2 regions of the Cellulosimicrobium sp. SL-1 genome follow, and region 2 is predicted to be linked to the other one. Evidence: riboswitches for the same ligand, from Rfam matches in the RefSeq annotation. Region 2 holds a riboswitch; the other holds the start of a gene.

Region 1 (9,097 bases), on a different contig from region 2:
CACGTGCGCGGCACGACTCCCCCGCCGAACACCTCCGAGACGAGGTACGCGGCGACCTCGCGGCCCGCGAGCGTGCCGTCCGGGAAGTCCCACAGCGGCTTCTCGCCCGCGACCGGCTTGTACACGACCGAGACGTCGCCCAGCCGCGCGAGGAACGTCGCGTTCGACGCAACGCGGATCCGCCCGACGACATCGAGCGGCGCCTCGGTCAGGGCGGCGTCGAGCGGGGTGTCGGCGGGGTCGAGACCGGATGGCGGGATCGCAGGGCCGAGGCCGGGCGGCGGGCCGGCGGGGTCGACGTCGGACGGCGCGGCGGCGTCGTCGCGCGGGGTCGTCACGCCTCGCCGGGCAGCGCGCACTCGTGCCCGTCGGGGTCGACCGGCCGGCCGCACAGCGGGCACGGGGGGCGGCCCGCGCTCACGACGGCGCGCGTGCGCTGCGCGAACGCGCGGGCCGTCCCCACGGGCATCTTGACGAGGAGCGACTCGGCGGGCTCCGGCTCGTCCGCCTCGGGATCGAGGTCGTCGTCGTCCACGAGCGGGAACGCCTCGACGATGACCTGTGCCGTGCGCGGGTCCCAGGTCAGGCGCATCGCGCCCGTGCGGAACTCCTCCTCGACCGGGAGGTCCAGGGGGTCGTCGTCGACGAGCTCGGCCGGGACGTCGGCGGGGACGCTGTACCGGTTGTCGGGCTCCTCCATGAGCTCGTCCAGCAGGCGCTGGATCGTGTCCGCCAGGACCGCGGACTGCTCCTTCTCGAGCGCCACGCTCGTCGTCCGCGTGCCTTCGCGCGCCTGCAGGTAGAACGTGCGGGAGCCGGGCGACCCGACGGTCCCCACGACGACGCGGTCCGGCCAGTCGTACTCGTGGACGAGAGTGGGCATGACCTCACTCTACGAGCGCACGGCCCGTCCGCACGGGACGGCCACGGGTCGGACGTCGGCCCGGCTACCGCGCGGCGTCGGCCTGGCCCGGCCCGGCGCCCCCGCCCACCGGCGCGTCACCGGCAGGCGCGGCGCTGCGCAGCCAGGAAAGGTCGCCCGCGTCGGTGTTCACCGCCACGACCTCCGGGCGGTGCGGCCCGTACCGGACGACGGAGATCGACGCCGGGCCGACGACGATGCGCTGGAAGAGGTCCAGGTGCACCCCCAGCGCGTCGGCGAGCACGGACTTGATGACGTCGCCGTGCGAGACCGCCGCCCACACCGCGTCCGCACCGTGGCGGGCGGCGACCTCCGCGTCGTGCCGCCGGACCGCCTCGACGCCCCGGGCCTGCATCGCGGCCAGCGACTCGCCGCCCGGGAAGACGGCCGCCGACGGCTGCGCCTGCACGACCGACCACAGCGGCTCCTGGGCGAGGTCCTTCAGCGCACGCCCCTGCCACTGCCCGTAGTCGCACTCGGTGATCCCGTGCTCGGTCACGGAGTCCGGCGCACCCGCCTGGTGGTCGAGCAGGGCTCGCGCAGTCTGCCGGCACCGCTCCAGCGGGCTGGTGACGACCCGCGCGAGCGGCACGCCCGCGACGCGCTCGGCCGCCCGGGCCGCCTGGTCGCGCCCGACGGCGTCCAGCGCGACGCCGTCGGCCCGCCCGGCGAGGATGCCGCTCGCGTTCGCGGTGGTGCGGCCATGACGGACGAGCAGGACGGTCGGCATGCCCCGAGCGTAGGTGACGGACCCTCACCCTGTGGTGGCGACGTCCGGGGGCGGTGGTACCTCGGCCTGGGCCGAGATCACTCGCGGGGCCAGCTTGTCGGGCAGGGGCGCCAGGCCCGGCCCGCCCGCGCGGATCCACGAGTGCAGGGCGGCGGTGAGCTCGTCGCCCGCCAGCTGCTCGAACCAGGCGGGGCCGGCGGCACGCGCGGCGGGCACCGGCCGCACTACGACGACGTCCCCGCGCTCGCACGCGTCGAGGCAGTCCACGACCGTCAGGCGCGCGTCCCCGCTCTCGGCGATCCGGCGCAGACGCTCGAGCTGCCCGCCCGGACGGGTGTCGGTGGCGGCCAGCGTCTCCCCCGCGCACAGCCCGCACGCCGTGATGCCAGGCACCGTGCGCGCGGGGCGGGGACGACGTCCCCGCTCGTCGGTGGGGGTCGTCGCCGTCACGCGTCGATGCCCTGGTGCCGCACCTGGTGGCGGGCCTGGTGGCGGACCGCCGTCGGCCCGTGCTCGCCGCGATGTCCCCGGGACGCCATGCCTGTCCTTCTTCCTGTCGTGCCGACGGGACCGGCGCCCGCAAGCGATACCCCGCAAGGGTATATCGGTCGAGGGAGGGCCCCACCCTCCGGGTGGGGCCCTCCTGCGGTCAGCCCACCCGGATGAAGGTGGGGTTGGACTGCCAGATCTCCCCGTACCGGACGGTCTTGCCCGGCGACGGAGCCTCGATCTGCTGGTTGTCCCCGACGTAGATGCCGATGTGCCCCGGGCTCCAGATCAGGTCACCAGGTTGTGCCTGGTCTCGGGAGATCACCGTCCCCGCGTACCGCTGCTGGGACGAGGTCCGGGGCAGGTCGATGCCGACCTGGGCGTAGACGTAGGACGTGAAGCCGGAGCAGTCGAACCCGTCCGGGGTCGTCCCGCCCCAGAGGTACGGCACGCCGAGGTAGCGCGCCGCGATGCTGACCACGGCCGAGCCCGCCGCCGACGACGGCACCGCGACGGGAGCCGAGGCTTCCTCCGTGGCGCCCTGCTCCGCCGAGGTGCTCGTCCGTTCCTCGCTCCGGGACGGACGCTCCTGACGCTCCGGCTCCGGCTCGGGTTCCGGCTCCGGTTCCGGGGCGGGGGTGACGGTCACCGGTGCCTGCTCGATCGCGAACGACGCGTCGGCGGAGACGGTCACCGCCGGTGCGGCGCTGAGCGCCTGGCGGGCCTGCTCGGTCAGCGCGCTGAGATCGACCCCGGACACGGCCTGGGGCTCCGTGCTCGGCGCGGCGCTGGCAGGCGCCGCGAACCCCGAGACCAGCAGCCCCGACCCGGCGGCCAGGAGGACACCCTTGCGGGCGGCGTTCGCCGTCCCCTCCTGCGCCGTGCGGGCTATCGAGGTCAGCGGCGTGATCGGTCGGTGGGACGCACGGTGGCGTCCCGGGTTTCTTGCGTTCATGGTGGTCTCCTTCGTGCCTACGGGGTGAGCTGTCGGGTTCGGGTCGGAGAGTGACCCGGCCGGGCCAGTGGTTGCGGCCCGGCTTCACCCCGAGAGCACCGCGGTGCTCGCCTGAGTGGTTCCCCCGCCCCTGTCGTGGTGGTCGATGGTGTGCTCCCGGAGCTGACAGGGCTCGGCACCCTCCGGGATCCCTCGCGGACCGTTCCGCGAGGAGCATGAGGCTGCGGGCGACGTCTCACCCGCGGTCGGCGCCGAGCGCCGCGTCCCAGCTCGCACCGAGGTCGCGGCTGGTGAACAGGCCGGTCTCCGTGGCGACGAGGATCCACGGCTGGTTGCCGGGGCTGTCGTCGGGCACGTAGGTCATGGCCTGCACGCCCTCGGGCGCGGTGCCGTGGTTGTCCCAGCTCTCGGTGCCGGGAGTGCCGGTCCAGACGACGCCCCGGGCGTCGATCCCGATCAGCGCTCCGCCCCGCTCGTCGTCGACGAGCACGAGGGCGGGCGCCCCCCGGTCGGGAGCGAAGCTCCGGCCGCCGTCGCGGCTGAGCTGCAGGCCGGTGGGCGTGGTCGCGACGACCGTGTCCGGGTCCGCGTCCAGGAGGTGCAGGTCCCGGGCCTCCACGGTCGCGCCCCGCGACCACGTCTCGCCCGAGTCGTCGCTGACGAGCACGGTCGAGGTCCCCGAGTCCAGCCCGACGACGCGGACGGTGCCGTCGCCGGTGCTCGCGGTGCTCAGGGCGTGGAAGTCGACCTCCCCGGTGAGGGAGACGGGATCCCACGTCGCAGCGCCGTCGGTGCTGCGGATCAATCCGAGGTTGGGCTTCTCGAGCTCCGGCTGCTCCCCGGGCGCAGGGTGGCCCGAGGCGTACACGATGCCGTCGACGGCGAGGGTCATGCCCATCGTGTCCTGGCGGCCCGTGCCGACCCGCTCGACCGGCCCGGGGTCGTCCTCGAACGGGTCGCCGAGGGTCCAGACCCCGGTGTGGGTGGCGATGAGGAGGGAGTGGTCGTCGCGCACGACCTGGACGTCGTGCACGTGCCCGAAGTCGGGCAGGTCCTGGGACGCGAGCGTCGTCGCGTCGGGTGTCGGTGGTGGAGTCGGGGTGCAGGCGGCCAGCAGCAGCACGGATCCCGCTGCGGCCCACCCGGTCACCCGCCTCGTGAGGGCAGGGTTGAGCACGGTGTGGGGTCCTTCGGCCTGGGCCCGCGGGGCGCGCGCACGTCAGACGCGTGCGACAGCGCGCACGCCCCGCGGGGCGAGATCAGCTCGAGGCGAGCAGGTCTTCCATGGTGGAGATCTCGGCCTGCTGGGTCTCGACGATCTCCTGCGCCATTGCGACCGCGTCCGCGTTCTCGCCCTCGTCGACCTGGGTCTGCGCCATCTCGACGGCACCCTCGTGGTGGACGATCATCTGCTCGAGGAACAGCTGCCCCGCCTCCGCGCCCTGCGCGGCGTCCAGGGCCTGCATGTCCTCCTCGCTCATCATCCCGTCCATGGACCCGTGGCCCATCGCCTCGTGGTCCATGGCGCCGGACTCCTCCATCGGGGAGCCCCACTCCTCGAGCCACGTGGTCAGCTGCTCGATCTCCGGACCCTGGGCGTCCTTGATCTGGTTCGCCAGGTCCGTGACCTCAGGGTCGACGCCGTCCTTGGCCAGGATGACGTCGGACATCTCGATCGCCTGCTCGTGGTGCGGGATCATCATCTGGGCGAACATCACGTCCTGGTCGTTGAACGTGCCGCCCTCCGCCGTGCCGTCCTGCTCCTCGGCCCCGGTCGTGGCGGACGACGGCGCCGTCCCGCTCCCGGGCTCGTCGTCGGTCGAGCACGCCGCCAGGCTCGCGACGGTCACCAGCGCGATCGCCGGCACCAGCACACTCTTGAACTTCATGGGAAGGACCTCTCGTCTCGGTACTCAGGAACCACACGCGCCCCGGTGCGGGGCGTATCGGTCGACGCAGGGCGCGTCGACGGCGTGCGGCTCCTACGTCCGAGAGATGCCGAGGAGGTGCAGCGACGGCGCGAGGCCGACGAAGGGCTGAGCGCGCCCCGGTTCGACGAGGCGGGACCAGACGGGGGTGAGGCGTGCCAGGAGGCCGCGCCCGGGGCGCACGAGAGCGAGCAGCACGACCAGCACCATGAGGCACATGGCCGACGCCATCTCGTGCCCGCCGCAGTCGAGGCAGCCGCCCTGCTCGTGGTGCCCGGGGCCGTCGTCGGCCACCGGTGCACCCGCAGGGTGGCCCGTCTCCGCGATGACCGCCGCAGGCCCGACGTGGGCCGTCGACGACCCGCTCATCGCGTGCATCGTCACGACGCCCAGGAGCAGCGCAGCGATCAGCAGGGCACCCGAAAGCCCTCGCCGGCGCCCGGCGAGCAGCGAACGGAGTGCGGCCATGAGGTGCATGTCGCCGCCACCCTAGCAAGCGGCCATCGGGTCCGGTCCACAGCGCAGTCAGAAGAGAGACCGGCGCTCGCAGGACCCTCTTCGTGTGTCGATTGCCCTGCGCGCTCCTGGGTCGCAGGCCGAACTACGCGGATCCAGTGGGTATCGCCGCCAGCCTGAAGCGCTCATAGGCGCTCAGGTGGATGGCATGCAGCCCTCCCACCGCGGCGAGAGGGATGAAGTAGTAGTTGAGCGCACCGTCGATCACGAAGAAGTCGTCGATCTCATCGACGTCGTACACCGTCCGGCCCTGCCGCGACGTCGACAGGTAGACCTTCCACGACTCGCTCGTCCTCACGGTCGTCGTCTTGACCTGGACACGACGCAAACCGGTAGGCGCATCGACGACCAAGTCGTAGCGCGCGGGCTCGAGGGGCCACGAGATGCTCATACCGCACAGCAGGAACCATCCGGCCGCGAGCACTGACCCGGCACGGTCAAGATGGGCGACGTCCGGAGTCGGCGCACTCTCCGGTTCCCGCGCGGAGGACCGTCGCAGATGTTGGACGCCAAGACCGAGTCGGACCGCATGGCCCCTGACGGTCGCGATCGCTGACGTGCTGCCGAGCCCTAGCGCCTCGGTCACCTCCGACCACGTCGACGCCGAGGCGACCGCCGCACGCAGCTCGGACTCGGTCCAACGGCGTTGTCCGGTGAAGTGCCCGTAGTCGTATCCCCTCAGGTCGGCACGTGTCCGGACGGACCGGAGTGCGCCAGACGATGTGCCGACGAGGCCAAGTGTCCGGAGGACACCCCGCCACGACGTCGAGATCGCGACGGCTTCAGCCAGCTGATCGTCCGTGTAAGTCCGCGCTCGCGCCATGCCGCCAATCTACGATTACCCACCCGCCGACCGGTTCGCGACGCAGGTACTGCGGTGGGTCGAGAGGCGATGCAGCCCCTGGCCGAGCAGAGCCGAACTGGGTCAGCGGACCGAACGGACCCACGCCACGTCGTGACGCTCTCCCTCGAAAGCGGATCTTTAATCGCCCGCCCGGAGAAGTCGTCGACATCTGACCCCTGACTTAACCGCTCCTCTTCAGGACTGGGACACACCTGCCGCGGACTCGCCCGGGCGTAACGGCTTGCGAGATGGCCTGGAGCCGGTTCGCTCTACGGGGATCGAGCGGACCCTACGCCAGCCGCTCGAAGACCATCGTCGCCTGAATCCTGTCGCCTCCGCCCATACCTTTGCTTCCGGACGCGGCCGTCGTAATGGTGTGGAGTCGATAGCCCAGCGCGGCTTGCGCGTTGATTGCTCGTTCCAACTCAGTGAGGTTGCCTGAGCCCGTCCCCCACATCTTCTCCTTAAGGATCACCTGGAGGACCACGTAGTTCATCCCGGTCGGCGCGGGTCGCGGTCGGCCACCGGCTGTCGCCTCGCTACGCGCTCGTTCGATCGCACCGTGGATTCCATGGCTCGGCGAAGGCTGCAGCCGATCCGTCCATCCCTGACCGTCCCACCACCTCATTCGACCCGTTCCGTCGTCATACCATCCTGCTGCGGTACCGGTCATCGGTCCCCCTCGCTTCATGGGCTACTTATCGTTCGTGAGCCTGTGGACGAGATCCGCAGCGCAGTCCGCGGCGCACGCTCGGACGATTCCGGCCATTGCCAGGAGATCACTCACATCCGACGCCGTCGTTGTCTCGGTCGAACTTCGGCTGGAACCCGGGATCGCCCGGTCGGATCGGGGCGGCCCCGGCCGCGCGCACGGCGTCACAGTTCTTGTAGAACACCGGTGCCGGTTCGGGCTCGGGCTGCGGTGCGGGTGCCGGCGGTGGTGCCGGGGCCGGGTCCGGCACGGCGACAGGCTCCGGCGCCGGTTCAGGCACGACGACCGGGTCCGGCACGGGTTCGGGTGAGGGCGGTTCGGCGGTGACCTCGACCTGCACGTGCGAGCCGACTGCACCGTCCGCGGCGGGCAGGAGCTGGTCGGGACACGTGGTCAGGACGCGGGCGATGGCGTCACGCTCGGCCTGGGTGACCCACAGCTTGTAGGTGGCCTTGACCGCGACCTGGCGGGCGACGTACTCGCACCGGAACGCCTTGTTCGGGGGCAGCCAGGTCGCGGCGTCCCCGTCGCCCTTGCCCTGGTTCGTCGGCCCGTCGACTGCGAGCAGGTTCAGCGGGTCGTTCGCGAACGCCTGGCGCGTGTCGCGGTCGAGCTGTTGGGCGCCCTTCTGCCACGCGTCCGACAGGGCGACCACGTGGTCGATCTGCACGGCGCTGGACGTGGCGTTGCCTCGCTCGAACGCGATCGTGGTCGCCGTGTACGGGTCGTCCAGGGTCCCGGTGAGGACCACGCAGTCGCGGGTGCCCGGTTTGAACGTCTCGCCCTCTAGGTCGCGGGCGAGGATGTCGTTGCGGGTGTCGCAGCCGTTGCGGTCCACGTCCGCCCACGCCGGGCCGAACGCCTCCCGGTCGTACCCGGTCTTGGGGGCCCGGCCCTTGACCTCGAGCGTGCCCAGCGCCGCCAGAGCAGTGCTCTGCCCCGCCGTGCTGATCGCCGTGCTCAGTTCGGCCGCCTCCACGGGTTCCGCGGTCGCGGCATCCCAGGCCGGGACCTGCGTCTCGTCGGTGTCGACCAGGGCGGCATCGGCCTGCTCGCCGGTGTCCTCGGCGACGTTGTTGCCCAGGTTCACACCCACCACGCCAGAGGGGGAAGGCGGGGCGCTACTGATCCCGACCGCGACCGCGCCCGTCGACACCAGCGCGGTCGCCGCGACCGCGGCAACGGCCGTGCCCAGCACGCGGCGCGGCAGAGGCTTCGGACCCGCCGGCTGGGCCTGGGCCCGCGCCTTCACGGCGGCCCCGGTGGTGCGAAGGCTCTGGGCGATCTGACCCAGCTCGTCCGGGCCAGCGCCCTGCGCGGTGCGGGTGGACCACACCAGTGCTGCGTGACCGGCTGCGTCCTGGCCTGCGGGGAACGACACACCGCAGTCCTTCATCCGCGTGGACACCGGCATGTTCACGAACCCGGCCTCGGACTCGATGCGGTTGACCGCAGTCCACTTCCATACACAGGTGCGACCGTCCGTCCCGGCGAACCTGGCTGCCTTGTCCGTGAGGAGCAACGTCCCCGTGGACACCACGGTCGGGGTCTTCGCTCCGACACGTCCGCGCGGTTCGATCAGGCGCACGTCGGAGAACCCGCCGCGGACCTTCTCCGACCCGGGCACGCGCGGGTCGGTGAACGGGGTGGTGCGGCCCTCCATCATCGCCAGGACCTGACCGGTCGTCTCGTGGTCGAAAGGCGGCAAGGCGTCCGGGGTGCGGTGTCGCACCCACAACCAGCGCACGCCCACCCCGGCTAGCACGCCCAGGTACAGGATCTCGAAGATCCACGCCAGGACCGAGCGCTGCGTCGAGGGCAGCCCGGCACCCATCTCGACCGCGATCCACGCCCCCAGCTGGTAGGGCCACGCAACCGCGAAGTACGCCACCGCCACACCGATCACGACGGCGAGGATCACGCCTAGCCCGCCCCCACCGCTCGACCGCTTCGCCACGCCGCGTTCCTTCTGCTGCCAACTGCGAAGCGCGAGGCTTCGGC
Region 2 (9,097 bases):
GGCCGGTGCCACCCCGGTCTCCCGGGCGGCACCGGCCTCGTGCTGGGCGCGGCCGTCGGTCGCGCGCTCGTCAGCCGAGGTGGTCGACGACGTGGTCCACGCACGCGGTGAGGGCGCGGACGTCGTCGGGCTCGATCGCCGGGAACATGGCGACGCGCAGCTGGTTGCGGCCGAGCTTGCGGTACGGGAAGACGTCGAGCACGCCGTTCTCGCGCAGCGCGGCGACGACGGTCGTCGCGTCGATCGCGTCGTCCAGGTCGATCGTGCCGACGACCGTCGACCGCTCCGCCGGGTTCGCGACGAAGGGCGTCGCCCACTCGCGCGAGTCCGCCCACCCGTAGAGGTGCGCGGCCGACTCGGCGGACCGGGCGGCGGCCCACTCCAGGCCCCCGTTGCCCAGGAGCCACTCCACCTGCTCCGCGAGCATGACGAGCGTCGCGATCGCGGGCGTGTTGAGCGTCTGGTCCTGGCGCGAGTTCGCCGCGGCCGTGCGCAGCGACAGCGACTCCGGGACCCAGCGGGTGCCGCTGCTCTCGACCTCGTCCGCGCGCGCGAGCGCGTCGGGCGAGCACAGCGCGAGCCACAGGCCGCCGTCCGACCCGAAGACCTTCTGCGGCGCGAAGTAGTAGACGTCGGTCTCCGCGACGTCCACGGGGATCGCGCCCGCGCCGGACGTGGCGTCCACGAGCGTGAGCGCGCCGCGCTCGCGCGAGCCGGGGACGCGGCGCACGGGCGCCATCGCGCCGGTCGAGGTCTCGTTGTGCGGCCACGCGTGCACGTCGACGTCGTCGGCGGGCTCCGGGAGCGCGACGGTCCCGGCGGGGGCCGAGATCACCTGGGACGGCGCGAGGAACGGCGCTGCGGTCGTCGCGGCGGCGAACTTCGCGCCGAACTCGCCGAACGCCGCGTGCTGCGCCTTCGAGCGGACGAGGCACGCCGTCGCGACGTCCCAGAACGTCGTGGAGCCGCCGTTGCCCAGCACGACCTCGTAGCCGTCGGGCAGCGCGAACAGCGCGGCGAGGCCCTCGCGCGTGCGGCGCACGAGCGACCGGACGGGCGCCTGCCGGTGGGACGTCCCCAGCAGCGAGGTGCCGGCGTCGGACAGCGCCCGGACCTGCGCGGCGCGGACCTTGGACGGCCCGGACCCGAAGCGGCCGTCGGCCGGCAGGAGGTCCGAGGGGATCGTGATCGAGGTGTTCGCGAGATCGGGCACGGCGTCACCCTACGCGCGCGCGGCGCGCCCCGGGAGCCTCGTCCACAGGCCGTGCGTCACCGCACGGTCCGCGCCGGGGCCCGCGGGGAGGCGCGGGCCACCAGGCACCACGGGTGCCTCTGGACGACACCGCGGTCGGGTCACGGGCTCGCCATAGACTGACCCCCAGCGGCCCGCCGGTGCGGGCAGGCGCCCCGTGGAGCGACGACCGGGCGCCCCGAGCCGACGAGCGACTGGGAGCGTGACGTGACCGATCTGATCGATACCACCGAGATGTATCTGAAGACGATCTACGAGCTCGTGGAGGAGGGCATCGTCCCGCTGCGCGCGCGCATCGCGGAGCGCCTCGGCCACTCGGGGCCCACGGTGTCGCAGACGGTCGCGCGCATGGAGCGCGACGGGCTCGTCGTCGTCACGGGGGACCGCCACCTCGAGCTCACGCCCGCGGGCCACGAGAAGGCGACGCGCGTCATGCGCAAGCACCGGCTCGCCGAGCGGCTCCTCACGGACGTCATCAAGCTCGACTGGGAGTACGTGCACACCGAGGCGTGCCGCTGGGAGCACGTGATGAGCGAGCTCGTCGAGGAGCGGCTCCTCGGGTTGCTCGACCACCCGCACTTCGACCCGTACGGCAACCCCATCCCGGGCCTGCCGGAGCTCGGGGAGCAGCTCGAGGAGGTCGACTTCCTCGACGGCGTCGTGTCGCTCCCCGTCCACCTCGCCCAGCACGGTCTCGGCGGCGGCGAGGTGCGCGTCGTGCTCCAGCGGATCGCCGAGCCGGTCCAGGTCGACGTCGAGCTCCTCGCGCGGTTCGCCCAGGCCGGGGTGCTGCCGCGCCGGACGCTCGTCGTGCGCCCGGCGCCGGCCGGCGGGGTCACCGTGCAGGGAGAGGGGGCGCCGGTCGTCCTCGACCTGCCCGACGACGTCGCGCGCCACCTCTTCGTCGCCCGCGGATAGCCGCCCGTTCACCGGGGGAGACGCCGTGACCTGCGGCGATGCGCAGGGCCGCGTTCCGTCGTGATGGGAACGTGACTTTTGCCGAGGGGTCCTGTACGGTCGTCCTGCTCCGTCGGGATACCCATCTGGCGGAGACCTCGCGCGGAACGCCTAACCCTGTCACCGCGAGAGGCCCACGACGACCCGATGACAGGGACGGGGGACCCACTTCCGGGTGCTGGAGACAGCGCCCTTGGGGTGAAGCCCGACGGACTCCGGTCCGCCAGGCCGGGTGACTCTTCCACCCGAACCCGACAGCTGACCTCGCAGGCGTCCAGGAGAGGCAACAGTGACCGTGAGCACGACTCGCGCCCGCCACCGCGCGGCGCGGCGTCCCGTGACGCCACTCAGCACCATCGCCCAGGCCGCATCGGACCAGATGTCGAGCGTCGGTCGTCGTACCGCCGTCGTCGCCGCGTCCTCCGGCCTCATCGTCTCGATGATCGGCGCCGCCGCCCCCGCGACGGCCGCCCCGGTCGACAACGAGTCCGGCAAGCTCAACGCCGTCGACCTCAGCGCCCTCACCGCGCAGGCCCGCCAGGCCCTCGAGGCCGCCCCGGCCGTGACCGTCGCGGCCGACGCGGCGTTCACCATCGAGGAGGCCCCGGTCACCGTGACCCCGGCCCCCGAGCCGGAGCCGGAGCCGGAGCCGGAGCCCGTCCGCACCACGCAGACGAGCCGCACGCAGGAGCGCCAGTCCACGCAGTCGTCGTCCGACGAGTCGCAGGCCTCGGCCCAGCAGGAGGCGTCCGTCGGCGCCCCCGCGTCGGCGCACGGCTCGTCGATCGTCTCGATCGCGGCCCGCTACGTGGGCGTCCCGTACGTCTACGGCGGCACCACGCCCGACGGCTTCGACTGCTCGGGCTTCACCAGCTATGTCTACGCGCAGGTCGGCATCAACCTGCCGCGCACGTCGGGCGCCCAGGGTTCGGTCGGCACCAAGGTGTCGCGCGACCAGGCGCAGCCGGGCGACCTCATCTGGACGCCGGGCCACATCGCCATCTACGCGGGCGACAACATGATGATCGACGCCCCGCGTCCCGGGAAGTCGGTCCAGTTCCGCCAGATCTGGCAGTCGAACCCCACCTTCATCCGCGTGGCCTGATCGCTCACCCGATCAGGACCCCCGCGGTCACTGGCTGGACGAACCCCGTCCGCTCGCACTCTGCGCGAGCGGGCGGGGTTCGTGGCATTCTTGACGTGTTCGTGACTCGTGGCAGACGGACGGCCGGGCCTGGTCTCGGCTAGGTTGGTCGTCCGATGGCACCGGGCCGTCGAGAGGAGAGTCGCTCATGACCCGCACGGAATCCGTCCTCGTCGGTGTCGACGGCTCGGCGCCGAGCCTCCACGCCCTGGACTGGGCCGCGGCGTACGCGCTGCGCGTGGGGTGGCCCCTCCACATCGTGTGCACCTACTCGTTGCCGTCGTTCACGGCGGCGTCGCTCGACGGCGGCTACGCGGCCCTCGACGACTCGGCCATCCAGGAGGGCGCGCGCGCCGTCCTGGAAGAGGCTCGCGCCCGCGCCGAGGGCGCCGGCGTCCGCACGACGGCGACCGTCACGACCGGCGACGCCGCGGGGGTCCTCGTCGAGATGTCGCGCGAGCACGCGCTCGTCGTCGTCGGCACGCGGGGGCGCGGCGGCTTCACCGAGCGGTTGCTCGGCACCGTCTCCTCCGCGCTGCCCGCGCACGCGCACTGCCCGACGGTCGTCGTGCCGTATCGCGCGGGCGGGAAGGACGACGAGGGCGGCGCGCAGGAGCTGCCGCCGGTGCGGGACCTGCGCCGGATCGTCGTCGGGGTGGACGGGTCGCCGTCCGCCGAGATCGCGCTGCGGCACGCGATCCGTCAGGCCCGGGCCTGGGACGCCGAGCTCGTCGCGGTCGCCGGCGTCCCCGTCGGCGCCGGTGCGGGACTCCTCGCGTGGCTCCCCGCGTCGATCGACCACGAGCAGGTCCTGGCCGACGTCACCGAGGGGCTGAACGTCATCATCGACCGCCACGAGGCGGAGCACCCCGGGCTCACGATCAAGCGCATCGTGCTCGACGGCACGGGTGCGGAGCTCCTCACGGAGTTCTCCACGGCGTCCGACCTCATCGTCGTGGGCTCGCGCGGGCGGGGCGGGTTCCGCGGCCTGCTGCTGGGCTCCACGAGCCAGGCAGTGCTGCACCACTCCGCGTGCCCCGTCATGGTCGTGACCAAGAAGTGCGAGGACGACGAGCCGGCGGCCCAGGAGGGCTGAGCCGCCGGCACGCCTGGGCACCACGGCGCCAGGTGCCCAGGCGCGGGGTCAGCTCCGGTTGCGGTACAGCCGCATGGTGATCGGGGCGAGGATCGCGGTGAGGACGACGGACGCCACGAGGACCCACACGATCCCCTCCGTCGCGGGCTCGCCCGCCATGAGCCCGCGCACCGCGGTGACGAGGTGCGTGACCGGGTTGACGTCGACGAAGCGCTGCAGCACGACGGGCATCGTCGACGGGTCGACGAAGATGTTCGACGCGAACGTGAGCGGCATGAGCACGAGCATCGACGTGCCCATGACGGCGTTGGGGGAGCGCAGCACGAGCCCGAGGGCCGTGAACACCCAGCTGAGCGCGAACGCGAACACGAGCAGCAGCACGATCCCCAGGACCACGCCGACGACGCCGCCCGGCGGGCGGAAGCCCAGCACGAGGCCGAGCGCGAGGGTCACGACCGAGGCGATCGTGTAGCGCACGGTGTCGCCGAGCAGCGCGCCGACGATCGGCGCGGGCCGCCACACGGGCAGCGACCGGAACCGGTCGAACACGCCCTTGCTGATGTCCGTGTTCATCGTGTAGCCCGTGTAGATCGTCGTGAAGAGCACCGCCTGCACGAGGATGCCGGGCAGCAGGAACTGCAGGTAGCTCTGCACGTCGCCGGCCAGCGCTCCGCCGAACAGGTACGTGAACATCAGCGTGAAGATGATCGGCGAGACCGTGACGTCGAACAGCTGCTCGGGCACGTGCTTGATCTTCAGCAGCGCGCGCCACGTGTACGTCAGGGTCGCCGAGACGGGCGACGGCCGGTCCGGTCGCCGGTCGAGCGCGACCGCCGCGCGCAGCGCGTTCGCCTCCGGGGCGCGCAGCTCCGCGGCGGTGGTCGTGGGGTCCGCGGCCATCAGGCCACCTCCTCGATCGTCTCGTCGTCGTCCATGGGCTGACCGGTGAGCGCGAGGAACACCTCGTCGAGGCTCGGCTGGCCCAGCGTGAACTCGGGCACCACGATCCCCTCGTCGCCGAGGGCGGGCAGGATCCGCGCGACGTCCGCCGCGCCGTCGTCGGGCACTCGCGCGGTGAACGCGTACGGGTCGTTCGCGAGCGTGATGTCCGTGCCGAGCAGCGCACCCACGACCTCCGCGGCCCGGCCCCGCTGCGTCGCGTCGGCGAGGCGCAGGTGGACCGCGCCCTCACCCACCGACCGCTTGAGCTCGGTCGCGGTGCCCTCCGCGATGACCTTGCCGTGGTCGATCACGGCGATGCGGTCGGCGAGCTGGTCCGCCTCCTCGAGGTACTGGGTCGTGAGCAGCACGGTCGCGCCGTCGGCGACGAGCGCGCGCACGATGTCCCACACCTGGTTGCGGCTGCGCGGGTCGAGCCCGGTGGTCGGCTCGTCGAGGAAGATGACGCGCGGGCTCATGACGAGGCTCGCCGCGAGGTCGATGCGCCGCCGCATGCCGCCCGAGTACGTCTTCACCTGGCGGTCGCCCGCGTCCCCGAGCCCGAACGCGTCGAGCAGCTCGGCCGAGCGCCCGCGTGCGGTGCCACCGAGGAACCCGTACAGCCGCGCGAGCATGACGAGGTTCTCCGTGCCCGTGAGGTCCTCGTCCACGGACGCGTACTGCCCGGTGAGCCCGACGACCGACCGCACCTTGTCGGCGTCGTGCACGACGTCGTGGCCGAGGACCCGCGCCGTGCCCGCGTCGGGGCGCAGGAGCGTCGCGAGCATGCGGACGGCGGTCGTCTTGCCCGCGCCGTTCGGCCCGAGGACGCCGAACACGGTGCCCTCGGGGATGAGGAGGTCGATGCCGTCGACCGCCTTGGTCACCGACTTCCCGGTCGTGAAGTGCTTGACGAGGCCGCGCGCCTCGACGGCGAGGTCGCCGCGTGCAGGTTCGGTCATGTCCCCTCCTGGCCGTTGCCGACGGGCCGCCCGGAGCGTCCGGGCCACCCACGCACCCACCGACCGCCCGGGTCGGCAGAACTCATCGGTCGCGCACCCCTCTCATCGTGCGCCGAGCGAGGCTCGCCCTACCAGACCAAGACGTCACGCCCGCGAAGGCACCCCGAAAGTCGAGCAGGCGGTCATGGCGCGTCAGGAGACCCGGACGCGCCACGACCGCCTGCTCGGCGGTGTAGGGCGGGAGAGCGGGCTACCGCGCGGCGTGCTCCGCGGCCGCGAGGAGGACGCACGTCGCGACGCCGTCCATCGCGACGCGGACCTCCTCGATCGGGGGGAGGGTCGGGGCGAGGCGGAGGACCTTGTCCTCCGGGTCCTTGCCGTAGGGGAAGGGGGCGCCCGCGGGCGTGAGCGCGATGCCCGCGGCCTTCGCGAGCTCGACGACGCGCGACGCGGTGCCCGGCACGACCTCGAGGCTGACGAAGTAGCCGCCCTTCGGCTCGGTCCACGACGCGACGCCCGTGCCGCCGAGGCGGTCGGCGAGGATGCTCGTCACGGCGTCGAACTTGGGGGCGATGATGTCGCGGTGCTTGCGCATGTGGGCGCGCACGCCGTCGGCGTCGCCGAAGAACAGCGCGTGCCGGAGCTGGTTGACCTTGTCCGGGCCGATGGACTGGGCGGACAGGTGCTTCTTGTACCAGGCGACGTTCCCGGGGGACGACGCGAGGAACGCGACGCCCGCGCCGGCGAACGTGATCTTCGACGTCGAGGCGTAGAGGATCACGCGGTCCGGGTGGCCGGCCTCGGCGGCGAGCGCGATCGCGTCGGCGCTGCGGACCTCGTCGTCGGTGAGGTGGTGCAGGGCGTACGCGTTGTCCCACAGGATGCGGAAGTCGGGGGCGGCGGCGGGCACGGACACGAGCGCCCGCGCGACCTCCTCCGTGACGACCGAGCCGTCGGGGTTCGCGTACGTCGGCACGACCCACATGCCCTTGATCGTCGGGTCGTCGGCGACGAGCGCGGCGACGGCCGCGGCGTCGGGGCCGTCCGCCGTCATGGGGACGGTGACCATCTCGATGCCGAGCGCCTCGCACACGGAGAAGTGACGGTCGTAGCCGGGCACGGGGCAGATCCAGCGGACCTTCTCCTCGCGGCCCCACGGGCGCTCGGACCCGGGGACGCCGAAGAGCGTCGCGTACACGAGCGTGTCGTACATGAGCGTGAGGCTCGCGTTACCGCCCGCGAGGAGCTGCTCGACGGGCACGCCGAGCAGCTCGGCGAAGATGCGCCGGAGCTGGGGCAGCCCGTCGAGGCCGCCGTAGTTGCGCACGTCCGTGCCGTCGGCGTCCGTGTGCACGCCCTCGCCCGGGAGCGCGAGCAGGGCCTCGGAGAGGTCGAGCTGCTCGGCCGAGGGCTTGCCCCGCGTGAGGTCGAGCTTCAGCCCCAGCGCCTGCAGGTCGGCGTACGCGCGACGCAGGTCGTCGAGGGACGACGCGAGGGTGGTGGTACCGGGTGCGGTGGGCTCGGGCGTGGTCACCCTCCGGACTCTACCGACCCTGCGCAAGGTCCGTCAGGGCGTCCTCCAGGGCGGACAGCCCGGTCTCGAGGTCCTCTGCCGCGATGGTGAGCGGGGGAGCGAGGCGGATGGTCGAGCCGTGCGTGTCCTTGGCGAGGACGCCGCGCGCGAGCAGCGCCTCGCACAGGTCGCGGCCCGTCCCGCGCGCCGGGTCGAGGTCGAGGCCCGCCCACAGGCCGAGGCCGCGGACGCCGTCGAGCAGGCCCGCGTCCACGAGCCCGGTGAGCCGGTCCTGGAACCCGGCGCCGAGCTCGCGCGCGCGTCGCTGCGGCTCGCCCGTGCGCAGCAGCTCGACGACCGCGAGCCCGACCGCGCACGCGAGCGGGTTGCCGCCGAACGTGCTGCCGTGCGTCCCGGGCGTGAGCACCTCGAGCACGTCGCGCCGCCCGACGACGGCCGAGACCGGCACGATCCCGCCGCCGAGCGCCTTGCCGAGGGTCACGAGGTCGGGCCGCACGCCCCACGTCTCGGTCGCGAGCGTCGCCCCGGCGCGCCCGAGGCCGGACTGGATCTCGTCGGCCACGAGGAGCACGTCCCGCGCGGTCGTGATCGCGCGCAGGCGCGGCCAGTAGTCGTCGGGCGGCACGACGACGCCCGACTCGCCCTGCACCGGCTCCAGGAGCACGGCGACGGTCGTGTCGTCGATCGCGGCGGCGACCGCGTCGGCGTCGCCGTACGGCACGAGGCGGAACCCCGGCGTGTACGGGTCGAACCCGCGCCGGGCGTCGGGGTCGTCGGAGAACGACACGATCGTTGTCGTGCGGCCGTGGAAGTTCCCGGAGCCGACGACGACCGTCGCCTCGCCCGGGGGCACGCCCTTGACGTCGTAGCCCCACTTGCGCGCCGTCTTGATCGCGGTCTCGACGGCCTCGGCGCCCGTGTTCATCGGGAGCACGAGGGAGTCGGCCCCGCCCGTGGTGAGCGGCCCGACGAGCGCGGCGAGCGCCTCGGCGAACGGGTGCAGGAGGTCGTGGTCGAACGCGCGCGACGTGAGCGTGACGCGGCCGAGCTGGCGCGTGGCGGCGTCGACGAGCGCGGGGTGCCGGTGCCCGAAGTTGAGCGCCGAGTACCCCGCGAGGAGGTCGAGGTAGCGGCGACCGGTCACGTCGGTGACCCACGACCCCTCGGCGCTCGCGACCGTCACGGGCAGCGGGTGGTAGTTGTGCGCGAGCGC

What was found. A riboswitch is a leader RNA that binds a small molecule or an ion and turns the genes downstream of it on or off. The one in region 2 is predicted to bind cyclic di-AMP.
Region 1: it holds a riboswitch for cyclic di-AMP, as region 2 does, so the genes downstream of both, GWJ10_RS11670 (C40 family peptidase) here and GWJ10_RS13685 (C40 family peptidase) in region 2, are expected to answer to the same signal.

The regions. Positions count from the first base shown of each region.
Region 1 covers NZ_JAACJC010000006.1:300,084-309,180, reverse strand. The annotation lists gene GWJ10_RS11690 (SCO1664 family protein) at 1-212, opposite strand, end outside; gene GWJ10_RS11685 (DUF3090 domain-containing protein) at 335-883, opposite strand; gene GWJ10_RS11680 (histidine phosphatase family protein) at 948-1,652, opposite strand; gene GWJ10_RS11675 (hypothetical protein) at 1,677-2,102, opposite strand; gene GWJ10_RS11670 (C40 family peptidase) at 2,302-3,096, opposite strand; cyclic di-AMP (ydaO/yuaA leader) riboswitch at 3,096-3,284, opposite strand; gene GWJ10_RS11665 (F510_1955 family glycosylhydrolase) at 3,332-4,273, opposite strand; gene GWJ10_RS11660 (DUF305 domain-containing protein) at 4,356-4,985, opposite strand; gene GWJ10_RS11655 (DUF6153 family protein) at 5,079-5,492, opposite strand; gene GWJ10_RS11650 (group I intron-associated PD-(D/E)XK endonuclease) at 5,626-6,363, opposite strand; gene GWJ10_RS11645 (DUF4177 domain-containing protein) at 6,674-7,057, opposite strand; gene GWJ10_RS20075 (DUF1524 domain-containing protein) at 7,164-9,097, opposite strand, start outside.
Region 2 covers NZ_JAACJC010000008.1:100,449-109,545, forward strand. The annotation lists gene serC (phosphoserine transaminase) at 71-1,213, opposite strand; gene GWJ10_RS13680 (metal-dependent transcriptional regulator) at 1,460-2,170, shown strand; cyclic di-AMP (ydaO/yuaA leader) riboswitch at 2,308-2,497, shown strand; gene GWJ10_RS13685 (C40 family peptidase) at 2,499-3,314, shown strand; gene GWJ10_RS13690 (universal stress protein) at 3,502-4,449, shown strand; gene GWJ10_RS13695 (ABC transporter permease) at 4,498-5,349, opposite strand; gene GWJ10_RS13700 (ATP-binding cassette domain-containing protein) at 5,349-6,350, opposite strand; gene GWJ10_RS13705 (aminotransferase class I/II-fold pyridoxal phosphate-dependent enzyme) at 6,601-7,884, opposite strand; gene rocD (ornithine--oxo-acid transaminase) at 7,895-9,097, opposite strand, start outside.